Regions from separate parts of the Saccharopolyspora sp. NPDC050642 genome, predicted to be linked through region 1. Evidence: riboswitches for the same ligand, from Rfam matches in the RefSeq annotation. Region 1 holds a riboswitch; each other region holds the start of a gene.

Region 1 (4,813 bases):
GAGCCCGTGTCCGAAGTGGAACGCCGGTGTCACGCCCCGGTCCTCGTACGCGCGGTAGCCGACCAAGGTTCCCTCGGTGTAATGCAGTTCGCCGTCCACCGGCTGCACGCCGGGCAGCGGGACCGGGACGTCGGCGAGCTCGGCGGGGAACGTCGTCGGCAGCCGGCCGCCGGGCTCCGCCTCGCCCAGCAGCACATCGGCCAGCGCGTCCCCGTACTCCTGGCTGCCGAACCAGGTCCACAGCACCGCGGGCACGTCGGCGGCCCACGGCATGAGCACCGGCGAGCCGGCGTTGACCACCACGACGGTGTTCGGATTCGCCGCCACGACCTTGCGGATCAGCTCGTTCTGCGCGCCGGGCAGGTCCAGCGAATCGCGGTCGCGGCCCTCTGTCTCGACCTCGTCGTTGGTGCCGACCACGACCACCGCGACATCGGCGTCCCTGGCGATCGCGAGGGCCGCCGCGAGTTCGCTGGCGTCGTCCCATTCCCGTGCGCGGTGCCCGATTCCGACCGCCACCAGCGCATCGAGGCTCTGCGGGGTGAACTCCACGGTCAGCGCGGCCCGACCGGCGTCGTCCAGGTCCGATTCCACGAGCACCACGTTGAACCGCTGCTCGGGCGGCTCCAGCATGTCGCCCATCGGATCGTCGATCCCGTCCGCGCGCACCACGTCCGCGGCCAGCACCTCCCGGCCCGCGAGTTCGACGCGGAAGCCGCCGGTGCCGTTCACCCCGAACACGTGCTCACCGACGTCGAGCCGGAGGTTCCCCCGCAACCGCAACGACTTCGTCCCGGCAGGCAGCCCGCCGAGCCACAGCAGCCGCTCGGTGCCGCGCAATTCGCTTTCGAGCACCTCGCCGTCGGCACCGAGGTAGTCGACGCGCAGGCCGCTGCCCTCGCCCTCCGGATCGGTGACCTCCGCTCCCGGGATCACGTCCAGCAGCCGCCGGTGCCGGACACCGCGCTGGTACACGACATCCGCGTCCGGCAGCGCCGCCCGCAGCCCGTCCAGCGGCGTCACCACGTGCGGCGGGCTGACGTGCGAGGAGCCGCCGCCCTGCACCGCCGGGATGGTGGCGTTCTCGCCGATCACCGCGACCTTGGCGACCTTCGGGTCGATCGGCAGCAGCGGCGCGTCCGACACGACCTCGTTGCGCAGCAACACGAACCCCTGCGCCGCGAGCCGCCGGATGACCGGCCGGGCCTCCTCCGACGGACCGCCACCGCCGGGCTCGGAGTCCTCGAACGCGCCCACGCGGTCGGCCAGCCGCAGGACGCGCAGGACCTTGTCGTCGAGCACCGACTCGGAAACTCCGCCCTTCTCCACGGCCTTCGCGAGTTTCCCGCCGCTCCAAGGGCTTTTCGGCCCGGGCATCGCCAGGTCGAGGCCGCCGAGCGCCGCCGCCTGGAGCGAACGGGTGGCGAACCAGTCCGACACGAGCACGCCGTCCCACGCCCACTCGCCCTTGAGGATGTCGTTCACCAGCGCGGAATTCTCGGTCATCGTGCTGCCGTTCACCGAGTTGTAGGCGGCCATCAGCACCCACGGCGAAGCCTTCGCGATGATCCTCTCGAACGGCTTGAGGTAGAGGTCGCGCAGCGTCCGCTCGTCGACGATCGCGTCGTAGCTGAGCCGCTCGGTCTCGCTGTCGTTGGCCACGAAGTGCTTCGGCGTCGCGGCCACCCCGCGCGACTGGATGCCCGCGACCACCTCGGCGCCGATCTCGCCGATCAGCAGCGGATCCTCCGAGAAGTTCTCGAAATGCCTTCCGCCGAAAGGACTTCGGTGCACGTTGACGGTCGGCGCCAGCACCACGTGCACGCCCCGGCGGCGCGCCTCGTCGCCGAACATCTCCCCCGCGGTCCGCGCCGCCGCCCGGTCCCACGTCGCCGCCAGCGCGGACGCCACCGGGAACAGCAGCGAGGTGTCGCGCTCGTCCCAGGTCGTTCCGCGCACCCCGTTCGGGCCGTCGGAGAGCACCAGCGACCGCAGCCCGATCTGGGGCATCGGGTGCAGGGTCCAGAAGTCGGCTCCGGTCAGCAGCCGCGCCTTGTCCGCCACGGTCAGCTCCGAGAGCAACGACCGAAGCTTCGCCTCGTCCACCGGGTCCCCTTTCGCCAGCCCCCGGCCGCCCAGTCTCGGCCACCGCGCCCGGACTGTCGACCGGTACCGCGCCACGCCGTTATCTGCCCATGCACGCCTCCCCCGAACCCAACATGTAGTGTGTCGATCGCTGGTGGTTCACCGGAGGCATCCGGTGAGGCAAGAGGGAACCCGGTGCGAATCCGGGACTGCCCCGCAGCGGTGAACGGGAACGAAAGTCGTGACCCGGCTGCCGAACGGCAGCGGGTAGAGCACTGGGCGAACAGCCTGGGAAGCCACGACCACTAGGCCGCCCGTGAGTCCGAAGACCTGCCACCGGTGCACGCGCGAAGCGTGCTGTCCGGGACCTCGAGGGCGGGTCTGCGCGGACGACCAGCGGCTGCCGCCGCGGGTCTCCTCGCGCGCCGTCGTGGTCCGCCGAGCTCGCGAGGGAGAGAGCCCGTGACGGCGACACTCAACGACTGGACCCGCGTGTCCACTGTGGTCCACCAAGCCTGCGCCGGGCTGTCCGGCGTGTCCGCCGAAGCCGTGCTCGACGAGGTGCGGCGCACCGGCTACACCGGCATCAGCGACGACGAGCTCTCGCTGGCCCAGGTCATGGCGGCGCGCACGCTGATCGAGACCGAACCGAACTACTCGCAGGTCACCGCCCGGCTGCTGCTGGACCGGATGCGCCGCGAGGCGCTGAGCTACCTGGGCGAGCCGCAGGAGGCCGACCAGGAGGAGATGCGCGCCCGCTACCCGGAGTACTTCGCCGACTACGTGCGGCGCGGCATCGAGCTGGAGATGCTGGATCCGGAGCTGGGCGCCTTCGACCTGGCGCGGCTGGGCGGCGCGCTGGTGGCGGAACGCGACCTGACCTTCGGTTTCCTCGGGCTGCAGACCCTCTACGACCGGTACTTCCTGCACCACGACGGCACCCGGTTCGAGCTGCCGCAGGCCTTCTTCATGCGGGTCGCGATGGGCCTCGCGCTGCGCGAGGACGACCGCGAGGCGCGGGCCATCGAGTTCTACCACCTGCTCTCGTCGTTCGACTTCATGTGCTCGACGCCGACGCTGTTCAACGCCGGCACCACCCGGCCGCAGCTGTCGTCCTGCTTCCTGACCACTGTGGACGACGACCTGTCCGGCATCTTCCACTCGATCAGCAACAACGCGCTGCTGTCGAAGTACGCCGGCGGGCTGGGCAACGACTGGACGCCGGTGCGCGGCATCGGCGCCCACATCAACGGCACCAACGGCAAGTCGCAGGGCGTGGTGCCGTTCCTGAAGATCGCCAACGACACCGCGGTGGCGGTCAACCAGGGCGGCAAGCGCAAGGGCGCGGTGTGCGCGTACCTGGAGACCTGGCACATCGACGTCGAGGAGTTCCTCGACCTGCGCAAGAACACCGGCGACGACCGCCGCCGCACCCACGACATGAACACCGCGAACTGGGTGCCCGACGAGTTCCTGCGCCGCGTCGAAGCCGACGAGCAGTGGACGCTGTTCTCCCCGGACGAGACCTCTGACCTGCACGACCTCTACGGCAAGGCGTTCGCCGAGCGCTACCGCGCCTACGAGCAGGCCGCCGACCGCGGCGAGATCAAGGTGTTCAAGCGGGTCCGCGCGGTGGAGCTGTGGCGGCGGATGCTGACCATGCTTTTCGAGACCGGCCACCCGTGGATCACCTTCAAGGACCCGTGCAACCTGCGCTCGCCGCAGCAGCACAACGGCGTCGTGCACTCCTCGAACCTGTGCACCGAGATCACCCTGAACACCAGCACCGACGAGGTGGCGGTGTGCAACCTCGGGTCGATCAACCTGGCCCGGCACGTCACGGCCGACGGCATCGATGCCGAGAAGCTGGAGCGCACCACCCGCACCGCCGTGCGGATGCTGGACAACGTCATCGACATCAACTTCTACACGATCCCCGAGGCGCGCCGGTCCAACCTGCGGCACCGGCCGGTCGGGCTGGGGCTGATGGGCTTCGCGGACGCGCTGTTCGTGCAGCGCATCCCGGTGTCGTCGGATGCGGCGGTGGAGTTCGCCGACCGCAGCATGGAGCAGATCAGCTACCACGCCATCGCCGCGTCGAGCGCGCTGGCGGCCGAGCGGGGCCGCTACGAGTCCTTCGACGGTTCGCTGTGGAGCCGCGGCATCCTGCCGATCGACTCGCTCGAACTGCTCGCCGAGGCCCGCGACGGCGACGTCGACCTGGACCGGTCGTCCACGCTGGACTGGGAGGCGCTGCGGGCGCGGGTGGTGCGCGATGGCATGCGCAACTCCAACGTGATGGCCATCGCGCCGACCGCCACGATCTCCAACATCTGCGGCGTCAACCAGTCCATCGAGCCGGTCTACCGCAACCTGTACGTCAAGGCGAACATGTCCGGCGACTTCACCGTGGTCAACCCGCACCTGGTCGCCGACCTGAAGCGCGTGGGGCTGTGGGATGACGCGATGGTCGCGGACCTGAAGTTCCACGACGGCAGCCTGCTGCCGATCGAGCGGATCCCGCAGGAGCTCAAAGAGCTCTACGCCACCGCGTTCGAGATCGAGCCGCGCTGGCTGGTCGAAGCTGCGGCGCGGCGCCAGAAGTGGATCGACCAGGCGCAGTCGCTGAACCTCTACGTCAGCCGGCCCAGCGGCCGCACCCTCGACGAGCTCTACCGGCTCGCCTGGCACAAGGGCCTGAAGACCACGTACTACCTGCGCTCCACCA
Region 2 (4,813 bases), on a different contig from region 1:
CGCCATCCGGGCTGCCACGCTCCCGGCGTCCAGATGGAACGTGGAGGAGCGGCAATGGGTGCACGGGACGGCGTGATCGCCGCGATGTGCTGCCCCGCGTCCGTCGCCCTGCCACCCGACCCGGCGCTTCGCGGCCGGGTGAATCGCGCGCACCCCTTCTGCCGGTCCCGCACCGGCCCCGACGCCGCCTGAGCCAGTCCCGGCCCAGCGGCGCTACCAGCGCGCCCATTTCCGCGAGCACGCCATTCCGCTCGCGCATTTCCACCGCACCGGGACGGCCCGATTCTTCGGCGCGATCCCGGCATGCACGTGCGTTCGCGCCGTCTGCTGCGCACATCGCCGTGCATGAGGAGGAAGAACCATGTCAGCACCGCCGCTTCTGGAACGGATCGGCATTCCCCCAACCCTGAAGTGGGGCTTCGTCGGCCTGCTGGTCTTCATGATCGGCGACGGCGTCGAAACCGGGTACCTGTCGGCCTTCCTGGTCGAGCAGCAGGGCTTCAGCGAAGGCCGCGTCGCCCTGATCTTCACCGTCTACGGCATCACCGCCGCGGCCGCCTACTGGTTCTCCGCGGCGCTGTCGGACATCTGGGGCCCGCGCCGGGTCATGTTCCTCGGCGCGGCGATCTGGATCGTGTTCCACGTCCTGTTCGTGGCCGGCGGGATCATGGCGCACAACTACCCGCTGCTGCTGGTCAGCTACGCGATCCGCGGCTTCGGGTACCCGCTGTTCGGCTACGCGTTCCTGGTCTGGATCACCGCCAGCACCCGGACGCAGCGGCTGGGCACCGCGGCCGGCTGGTTCTGGTTCGCCTACAGCGCCGGCTTCGCCGCGCTCGGCCCGCAGCTGGCCAACATCGCGATTCCGCTGATCGGCCAGCTGAACACGCTGTGGCTCGGGCTGGTGGTGATCGTCGCCGGGGCGCTGCTGATGCTGCTGGTGCGCGATCCGAACGGGGACCGGCCGACCTCGGCGGTCGACGAGAAGCCGCTGCGCAGCCTGCTGGCCGGGCTGACGATCCTGTGGGAGCGGCCGCGGATGACCGCGGGCATGTTGGTGCGGATGATCAACAGCATCCCGCAGTACGGATTCATCGTCTTCATGCCGATCTTCTACACGCGCGAGCTCGGCTTCACGCTGTCGCAGTGGCTGACGGTCTCCTCGGTGATGTTCGTCAGCAACATCTTCTTCAACCTGGTCAGCGGAATCCTCGGTGACCGCTTCGGGTTCGCCGTGGTGGTGCGGTGGATGGGCGGGATCGGCTGCGCCGTGACCACGCTGCTGTTCCACTACCTGCCGCTGGCCACGCACAGCTTCTCGATCGCGCTGATCACCTCCGTGCTCTACGGCGCGACGCTGGCCGGGTTCGTGCCGATGTCCGCGCTGATGCCGACCATGGCGCCGGACCGCCGGGGCGCGGCGATGGCGGCGCTGAACCTGGGGGCCGGGCTGGCCACCGCGGTCGGCCCGGCGATCGTCGGGATCGCCCTGCCGCTGTTCGGCGTCGGCGGCGTGATGTGGGTGTTCGCGCTGCTCTACGTGCTCGCCGCGGGGCTGACGCTGGTGCTGAAGGTGCCGAGCCCGGAAGCCGCCCCGGTGCGGGCCTGAAAACGGGCGTTCGCGCGGGCAGGTGGCCGTGAGTGGTTTGTGTCGCAATAGCAGCACAAACCACTCACGGCACCTCGCCCGGCCGTTCGCCCGAGTTGAAAACCCATGCAGGACAACGAGGAGCTACGAATGAACCTGATCGGAATCCACGCGGGCGTCTGGGTCGGCGGCTGGAGCCCCGAGGAGACGCGGCTGGCGCTGAGCAAGGCCAAGGAGACCGGCTACGACCTGATCGAGCTCACCGCGACCGACTTCTCCACCATCGACACCGAGCTGGTGCGCCGGTTGCTCGACGAGCACGGACTGGCGTCCTCGGCGTCGCTCGGGCTGACCTTCGACGCCGACGTCAACAACGACGACCCGGCGGTCGTGCAGCGCGGCCGGGACCGGCTGGGCGGCGCGCTCGAACTGGTGCACAGCATCGGGTCGAAGTACCTGATCGGCGCCCTGTACTCGACGCTCGGCAAGTACCCGGCGGCCGCGACGCCGCAGGCGCGGGCCAACGCCGTCGCCGCCATCCGCGACCTGGCCGCGCAGGCCGCGGAGCTCGGCATCACGCTCGGCCTGGAGATCCTCAACCGCTACGAGACGAACCTGCTCAACACCACCCGGCAGGCCCTGGCGTTCCTGGACGACGTCGGCGCCGACAACGTCACCATCCACCTCGACACGTACCACATGAACATCGAAGAACCCGACTTCGTGCGGCCCGTGCAGGAGGCCGGGGACCGGCTCGGGTACGTGCACATCGGGGAGAGCCACCGCGGCTACCTGGGATCCGGCACGATCGACTTCCCGGCGTTCTTCCGCGCGCTGGTGGACATCGGCTACACCGGGCCGATCACCTTCGAGAGCTTCTCCTCGGCCGTGGTGGACCCCGCGCTGTCGGACACCCTCGCGGTGTGGCGGAACCTGTGGGACGACAACGAGGACCTGGCCCGCCACGCGCACCGCTACATCACCGACGGGCTGCACGCCGCCCGCCGGTGACAGTTGACGGCGATTTCTGCGGTCTGGGTGCGGGCGGGGTGGCGCTTTCGCGCGAGAACGCCACCCCGCGGGCCCCGGCCGCAGTGGTGCTGGTCTCGTCGCCGCCGCGGCCGGTTGGTCCGCCGGGCCGGTTCTGCGACGATGCACCTTGATCCGAATGCAAGGGGTGCGCCAGGAAGCCGGTGGGAATCCGGCACGGTCGGCGCCACTGTGACCGGGGAGCGGCCCTCCCTCGCGAGCCACCGGGGAGACCTGGGAAGGCCGGAGGGGCGCGGTGATCCGGGAGTCAGGACACTGCCGCCCCTTGTTCCCGCCACCGGGGCGTCCGAACCCCGAGGAAGGAACACCGGCATGACCGCTGCCCCGCGCTTCCCCTTCTCCGCCGTCGTCGGCCACGACGACCTCCGGCTGGCGCTGCTGCTCAACGCCGTGCACCCGGCCATCGGCGGCGTGCTCGTCCGAGGGGAGAAGGGCACGGCGAAGTCGACCGTGGTGCGTGCGCTGGCGTCGCTGTTGCCGCCGCTCGACGTGATCACGGGCTGCCGCTTCGGCTGCGCCCCGCAGGCCGCCGACCCGCAGTGCCCGGACGGCCCGCACGGCTCCGAAGCCGCGCAACGACCCGCCCAGCTCGTCGAACTCCCCGTCGGCGCCACCGAAGACCGGTTGATCGGCTCGCTCGACCTGGAACGCGCCCTGACCGAAGGGGTCCGCGCCTTCCAGCCCGGCCTGCTCGCCGCCGCGCACCGGGGCGTGCTCTACGTCGACGAGGTGAACCTGCTGCACGACCACCTCGTGGACCTCCTGCTGGACGCCGCGGCGATGGGCCGCGCGCACGTCGAGCGGGAAGGCGTTTCGGTCTCGCACGCGGCGTCGTTCCTGCTGGTGGGCACCATGAACCCGGAGGAGGGCGAGCTGCGCCCGCAGCTGCTCGACCGGTTCGGCCTCACCGTGCACGTCGCCGCGTCGCGGGACGTGGCGACCCGGACCGAGGTGGTGCGCCGCCGCCTGGCGTTCGAGGCCGACCCGGCCGGGTTCGCCGAGAGGTGGGCCGACGCCGACGCCGAACTGGCCGAGCGGATCGCCGCCGCCCGCTCGCGGGTGGACTCGGTCGCCCTCCCCGACGCCGAGCTCCGCCGGATCTCCGCGCTGTGCGCGTCCTTCGACGTCGACGGCATGCGAGCCGACCTCGTGCTGGCGCGCACCGCCACCGCGCACGCGGCCTGGCGCGGCGCCGAGGCGGTCGCCGAGGAGGACGTCGAGGCGGCGGCCCGGCTCGCGCTGCCGCACCGGCGCCGCCGCGACCCGTTCGACGAGCCCGGCATCGACGAGGACCAGCTCCAACAGGCCCTGTCCGAGGCGGCGGAGCACGCCGACGACGGCGACGACGAACCGCCGGAAGGCCCGGACGGCGGCGGTCAGCCGCCGGAAGGGCCCGAAGGACCCACCGGTCCGGACGGCGGAGCCGACGGCTCGGAGGAGCGCAGCGACGACCGGGCGCCCGCGGAGCGGCCGCCGGCGGCGCCGGCGCCGGCTTTTCAGGCGCGGCTGCTGGAGGTGCCGGGGCTCGGCGACGGCGCGCCGGGGCGGCGGTCGCGGTCCCGGGCGCGGAGCGGCCGGACGACGCGGGCATCCACTGTGGAGGGTCACGGCATCCACCTGGCGGCCACGCTGGCCGCCGCGGCGCCGCACCAGGTCGCGCGCGGGCGCAGCGGCCCCGGGCTGGTGCTGCGCGGCGACGACCTGCGGCGCGCCATCCGGGAGGGGCGCGAGGGGAACCTGGTGCTGTTCGCAGTGGACGCGTCGGGATCGATGGCCGCGCGGGAGCGGATGTCGGCGGTCAGCGGCGCCGTCCTGTCGCTGCTGCGGGACGCCTACCAGCGGCGCGACAAGGTCGGCGTGGTCACCTTCCGCGGCGACTCAGCGGAACTCGCGCTGCCGCCGACGTCCTCTGTGGACATCGCGGCCGCACGGATGCGGCGGCTGCGCACCGGTGGCCGCACGCCGCTGGCCGACGGGCTGCTGCGCGTGCACCGGGTGGTGCAGACCGAGCGGATGCGGGACCCGCAGCGGCGGGCCCTGGTCGTGCTGCTGACCGACGGAAAGGCCACCGTGCCGCTGGATTCCGGGCTCACCGGGCGGATTCGCACACGGCGCGCCGTCGATGACGCGCTGCGCTCGGCGGGCCTGCTCGCCGAGGCGGGCGTCGCGTCCGTC
Region 3 (4,813 bases), on a different contig from region 1:
CAGGGTCAGCAGGGTTTCCTTCGCTTCCGCACCGCCGACGTACCCGCCCGAGGTGCCGTCCGAGCGCACGACCCGGTGGCACGGCACCACCACCGGCAGCGGGTTGGTCGCGCACGCGGTGCCCACCGCGCGAACCGCCCGCGGGCTGCCCGCCGCGGCGGCGACCTCGGCGTAGCTGGCGGTGCGGCCGTAGGCGATGTCGGGCAGGTGCTCCAGCACGTTGAGCCGGAACCCGCGCGAGAGCCGCCAGTCCAGCGGCAGGTCGAAAGTCCGCCGCCGCCCGGCGAAGTACTCGTCGATCTGGCGGGCCGCCTCGTCGAGCCGGGCCGGCGCCCGCAGGATGCGCGGGCTGATCAGCTCGGCCAGCGACTCCAGGACCGTGCTGTGCCCCTGGCGGTCGAAGGCGACCCGCACCAGGCCGCGTTCGGTGGCCGCCAGCAGCAGCTCGCCGACCGGGGTGCCGACGGTGCGGTACGCGACGTCGAGCAGCCCTTCCCGCTGGGCCGCGCTCACCAGGTCGATGTGCAGCCGCTCGCTGGTGTTGAAGTCGATCGCCGGGAGCGCGTCGAACAGGTGTCCGTCGTCGGATTCATGGATCGTCATCATCACGCTTCCCTCCCCACTCTCGTGGTGGGTCTATAGGTCGTGCGCAGGGTCTTGATGCCGTCCGCGGCGGCCCGCCGGGCGGCATCGGTGCTGCCGCCGAGGATCGCGGCGATCTCGGCGTAGGGCAGGCCGGCCAGGTAGTGGTAGGCCACCGCCATGCGCTGCTTGGCCGGCAGCGCGCTCAGCGCGGCCCACAGGTCGCCGTCCCAGTCCTCCGGGCGGCCGCTCGTGCTGGGCCGCTCGGGCAGGCGCTCGACCACCACCGGCCGGCGGGCCGTCGCCCTGGTGACGTCGACCGCCTTGCGGTGGGCGATCGTGACCAGCCACGCCTCCACGTTGGTGTCCTCGGCCAGCTCCGGGTAGGCGCGCAGCGCGGCCAGGAACGTCTCGGACCACGCGTCCTCGGCGTCGGCCGGCCCGAGCACGGCCCGGCACACTCGCAGCACCATCGGGCCGTACTCGTCAACGATCTGCTCGAACGGTCTCACTTTCACTCCCCGTAGACGCCCCGCGCCGCGGAAACGTGAGATGCGGATCGGCCCGTTTCCACGATCGTCACCCGGACGTGGCCATCCCGCGTTTCGGGACCGGGCCTGCGGTGCCGCGTGACGAGCGTCTCACCGGAGGTGCGGCGGTGGGCCGGAAGATCATGTTCAGCCCGGGGACCGCCGGTCGCGAGGGGGCCGCCCGGCGCGTCGCCGGCCCTTGCCAACGGCCCCCCGATCGGTAGCCTCCGTTGTGCTGGTGGTTCGTCCGCCCCCCTGAAGCGGGGTGGACGAGGCAAGAGGGAACCCGGTGCGAATCCGGGACTGCCCCGCAGCGGTGAGTGGGAACGAACGCCGTCCCCGGTCCCAGACCGGGCACAGCACTGGGCACGCGTGCCTGGGAAGCGACGGCCACTAGGAACCCCGGCTCCGGCCGGGACGCGCCCGCGAGTCCGAAGACCTGCCACCGGTGCGCGCACCGGACGGTGCGCGCGGTCCGGGGTCTCGCGGGAGGACCCGGCGGACGACCGGCTCGCGCCGCGCGGTGCGCGCCGGTCCGCCTGCGCCTTCCCGGACCTCGGGGCATCTGCCGTCGAGCTCGCGAGGAGAGGGCCTTGAGCAGCAAGATCGGATCCACCGTACTCGGATACCCCCGGATCGGCCCCGACCGGGAACTCAAGCGCGCGCTGGAGCGCTACTGGTCGTCCCGCATCGGCGAGGCGGAGCTGCGCGCGGTGGCGCGCGAACTCCGCGTCCAGACCTGGCGCTCGCTGTGGGACGCGGGCCTGGATTCGGTGCCGGGCAACACGTTCTCGTACTACGACCAGGTGCTGGACACCGCGGTCACCTTCGGCGCGATCCCGCCGCGCTTCGCGAAGCTCGGGCTGGGCCCGCTGGACACCTACTTCGCGATGGCGCGCGGCGTGGCGTCCGAGCCGCCGCTGGAGATGACGAAGTGGTTCGACACGAACTACCACTACCTGGTGCCCGAGATCGGCCCGGACACGCAGTTCTCGCTCGCCGACCGGACTCCCGTGGAGCAGTACCGGGAGGCCGCCGAGCTGGGCGTGACCACCCGCCCGGTGCTGGTCGGCCCGCTCACGTTCCTGCTGCTGGCCAAATCCGCGGACGGCGCGCCGGAGTCGTTCCGGCCGCTGGACCGGCTGGACGCGCTGCTGGACGCCTACGCGGAGCTGCTCGGCGAGCTGCACCGCGCCGGCGTTGAGTGGGTGCAGCTGGACGAGCCGGCCTTCGCCGCCGACCGCTCGCCGGCCGAACTCGCCGCCCTGCGCGCCGCCTACCAGCGGCTCGGCGATCTGGCGGAGCGGCCGAAACTGCTGGTCGCGGGATACTTCGGCGATCTCGGCGAGGCGCTGGAGGTGCTGGCGGCTAGCCCGGTCGAAGCGATCGGCGCCGACCTCGTCGCCGGGAAGTCCACAGTGGACGTCCTGTCGTCGGTTCGCGGGCTGAGCGGCAAGACCCTGGTGGCCGGGCTCGTCGACGGGCGCAACGTCTGGCGCACCGATCTCGACAAGGCGCTCGCGACCGCCGCCACGCTGCTCGGCTCGGCGAACGAGGTCGCGGTCAGCACGTCGTGCTCCCTGCTGCACGTGCCCTACGACGTCGACGCGGAGACCGGCATCGACCCGCAGGTGAAGCCCTGGCTGGCCTTCGCCGCGCAGAAGGTCCGCGAGGTGGTCGTGCTGGGCCGCGCGTTGCGCGAGGGCCGCGACGCGGTGGCCGACGAGCTGGCCGAGGCGCGCGCCGCGATCGCCGACCGCGCCGGCGCGGACCGGGTCCGGAACAATCGCGTGCGCGCTCGGTTGCAGGCACTTCGGCCGGAATACACGCAGCGCGGCGAGTACGACACGCGGCGCGCGGCTCAGCAGAAGGCGTTGAACCTGCCGCCGTTGCCGACCACGACGATCGGATCGTTCCCGCAGACCACGGACGTCCGCAAGGCGCGCGCCGCGGTCCGCGCCGGCCGCATCGACCAGGCGACGTACCGGCGGCGGATGCAGGACGAGATCGAGCGCGTGATCCGCCTGCAGGAAGGGCTCGGGCTCGACGTCCTGGTGCACGGCGAGCCGGAGCGCAACGACATGGTGCAGTACTTCGCCGAGCACCTGGACGGCTTCGCCAGCACCGACAACGCATGGGTGCAGTCCTACGGGTCGCGGTGCGTGCGCCCGCCGATCCTCTACGGCGACGTCTCCCGCCCGGCGCCGATCACCGTCGAGTGGGCGAGCTACGCGCAGCGGCTGACCGAGAAGCCGGTCAAGGGCATGCTCACCGGACCGGTGACGATCCTGGCGTGGTCTTTCGTCCGCGACGACCAGCCGCCGGCCGACACCGCGAAGCAGGTCGCGCTGGCGATCCGGGACGAGGTCGCCGACCTGGAGGCGGCCGGCATCCGGGTCATCCAGGTCGACGAGCCCGCGTTGCGCGAACTGCTCCCGCTGCGCCGGGCGGCGCACGGGGAGTACCTGGACTGGGCGGTGACGTCCTTCCGGCTCGCCACCTGCGGCGTCGCCGATTCGACCCAGATCCACACCCACCTGTGCTACTCGGAGTTCGGCGACGTGATCAACGCGATCGTGGCGCTGGGCGCCGACGTCACCAGCATCGAGGCCGCCCGCTCGCGCATGGAGGTGCTCGACGACCTCAACGCGGTCGGCTTCGGCCACGGCGTCGGGCCCGGGGTGTACGACATCCACTCGCCGCGCGTGCCGGACACCGCTGAGGTCGTCGACCTGCTGCGGGCCGCGCTGGCGGCCGTGCCGGCGGAACGGCTGTGGGTCAACCCGGACTGCGGGCTGAAGACCCGTGGCTACGCCGAGGTCGAGGCGGCGTTGCAGAACCTCGTCGCGGCGGCGGCCGAACTGCGCTGACGCCGGGTCCGCGGGCGGCGCCGCACCGGTGGCGCCGCCCGCGAAACGGTCCGGTCTGCCGGGAATTTTCCCCGCGATGCGGCGACTTGATCCGATCAGGACCAGATCGAGCGAATGGAGCGCCGATGTCGCAGGAGAGCACGCCGCAGGGCACCGTTGCCGCCCGATTCGAATCCGTGCGGGAGGAGTTCGCCGCCGTGGCGGCGGCCGAGGGCGGTGACTACGCCGCCCAGCTGGTGGCCCACCTCGCGGGTGAGCGGGTCGTCGACCTGTGGGTCGGCCCCGAGATCACCGGGGATTCGCTGACCGGCGTGTTCTCCTCCACGAAGGGCGCGGCGTACCTGGTCGCGGCGCTGCTGGTGCAGGACGGCGTGCTCGACCTGGACCAGCAGGTGAGCCACTACTGGCCGGAGTTCGGTGCCGAGGGCAAGCAGGACGTCGTCCTGCGCGACCTGCTGTCGCACCGCGTGGGGCTCGTGGGCGCGGACGCGGGGCTGTCGCTGGAGGAGGTCGCCGACGACCGGGTCATCGCGGAGCGGCTCGCCGCGCAGCGGCCGTACTGGCGCCCGGGCACCGCGTTCGGGTACCACGCGCTGGTCATCGGGGCGCTCGTCGGCGAGGTGGTCCGCCGGGCCACCGGCGAAACGCTGCAGCAGCACTTCGAGGCGCGCGTCCGCGCGCCGCACGACCTGGACTTCTACCTGGGTCTGCCGGAGGAGCAGGAGCCGCGCTTCCTGACCACCCTGCCGATGGCGCCCACCGCGGAGCAGCAGGCCGCGCTGGCGGCGGGCGCGACCGGCCCGGAGAGCCTGAACGGCATCGCGATGAACC

Evidence for each region. A riboswitch is a leader RNA that binds a small molecule or an ion and turns the genes downstream of it on or off. The one in region 1 is predicted to bind cobalamin.
Region 2: it holds a riboswitch for cobalamin, as region 1 does, so the genes downstream of both, AB0H93_RS24250 (putative cobaltochelatase) here and AB0H93_RS27435 (ribonucleoside-diphosphate reductase subunit alpha) in region 1, are expected to answer to the same signal.
Region 3: it holds a riboswitch for cobalamin, as region 1 does, so the genes downstream of both, metE (5-methyltetrahydropteroyltriglutamate--homocysteine S-methyltransferase) here and AB0H93_RS27435 (ribonucleoside-diphosphate reductase subunit alpha) in region 1, are expected to answer to the same signal.

What each region holds. Positions count from the first base shown of each region.
Region 1 covers NZ_JBFAIN010000021.1:3,698-8,510, reverse strand. Annotated here, with positions in the region: gene AB0H93_RS27440 (glycoside hydrolase family 3 C-terminal domain-containing protein) at 1-2,106, opposite strand, end outside; cobalamin riboswitch at 2,224-2,438, shown strand; gene AB0H93_RS27435 (ribonucleoside-diphosphate reductase subunit alpha) at 2,548-4,813, shown strand, end outside.
Region 2 covers NZ_JBFAIN010000016.1:111,080-115,892, reverse strand. Annotated here, with positions in the region: gene AB0H93_RS24265 (hypothetical protein) at 55-192, shown strand; gene AB0H93_RS24260 (MFS transporter) at 362-1,609, shown strand; gene AB0H93_RS24255 (sugar phosphate isomerase/epimerase) at 1,739-2,599, shown strand; cobalamin riboswitch at 2,772-2,896, shown strand; gene AB0H93_RS24250 (putative cobaltochelatase) at 2,951-4,813, shown strand, end outside.
Region 3 covers NZ_JBFAIN010000001.1:104,778-109,590, reverse strand. Annotated here, with positions in the region: gene AB0H93_RS00495 (methylated-DNA--[protein]-cysteine S-methyltransferase) at 1-606, opposite strand, end outside; gene AB0H93_RS00490 (sigma-70 family RNA polymerase sigma factor) at 606-1,100, opposite strand; cobalamin riboswitch at 1,335-1,574, shown strand; gene metE (5-methyltetrahydropteroyltriglutamate--homocysteine S-methyltransferase) at 1,706-3,982, shown strand; gene AB0H93_RS00480 (serine hydrolase domain-containing protein) at 4,108-4,813, shown strand, end outside.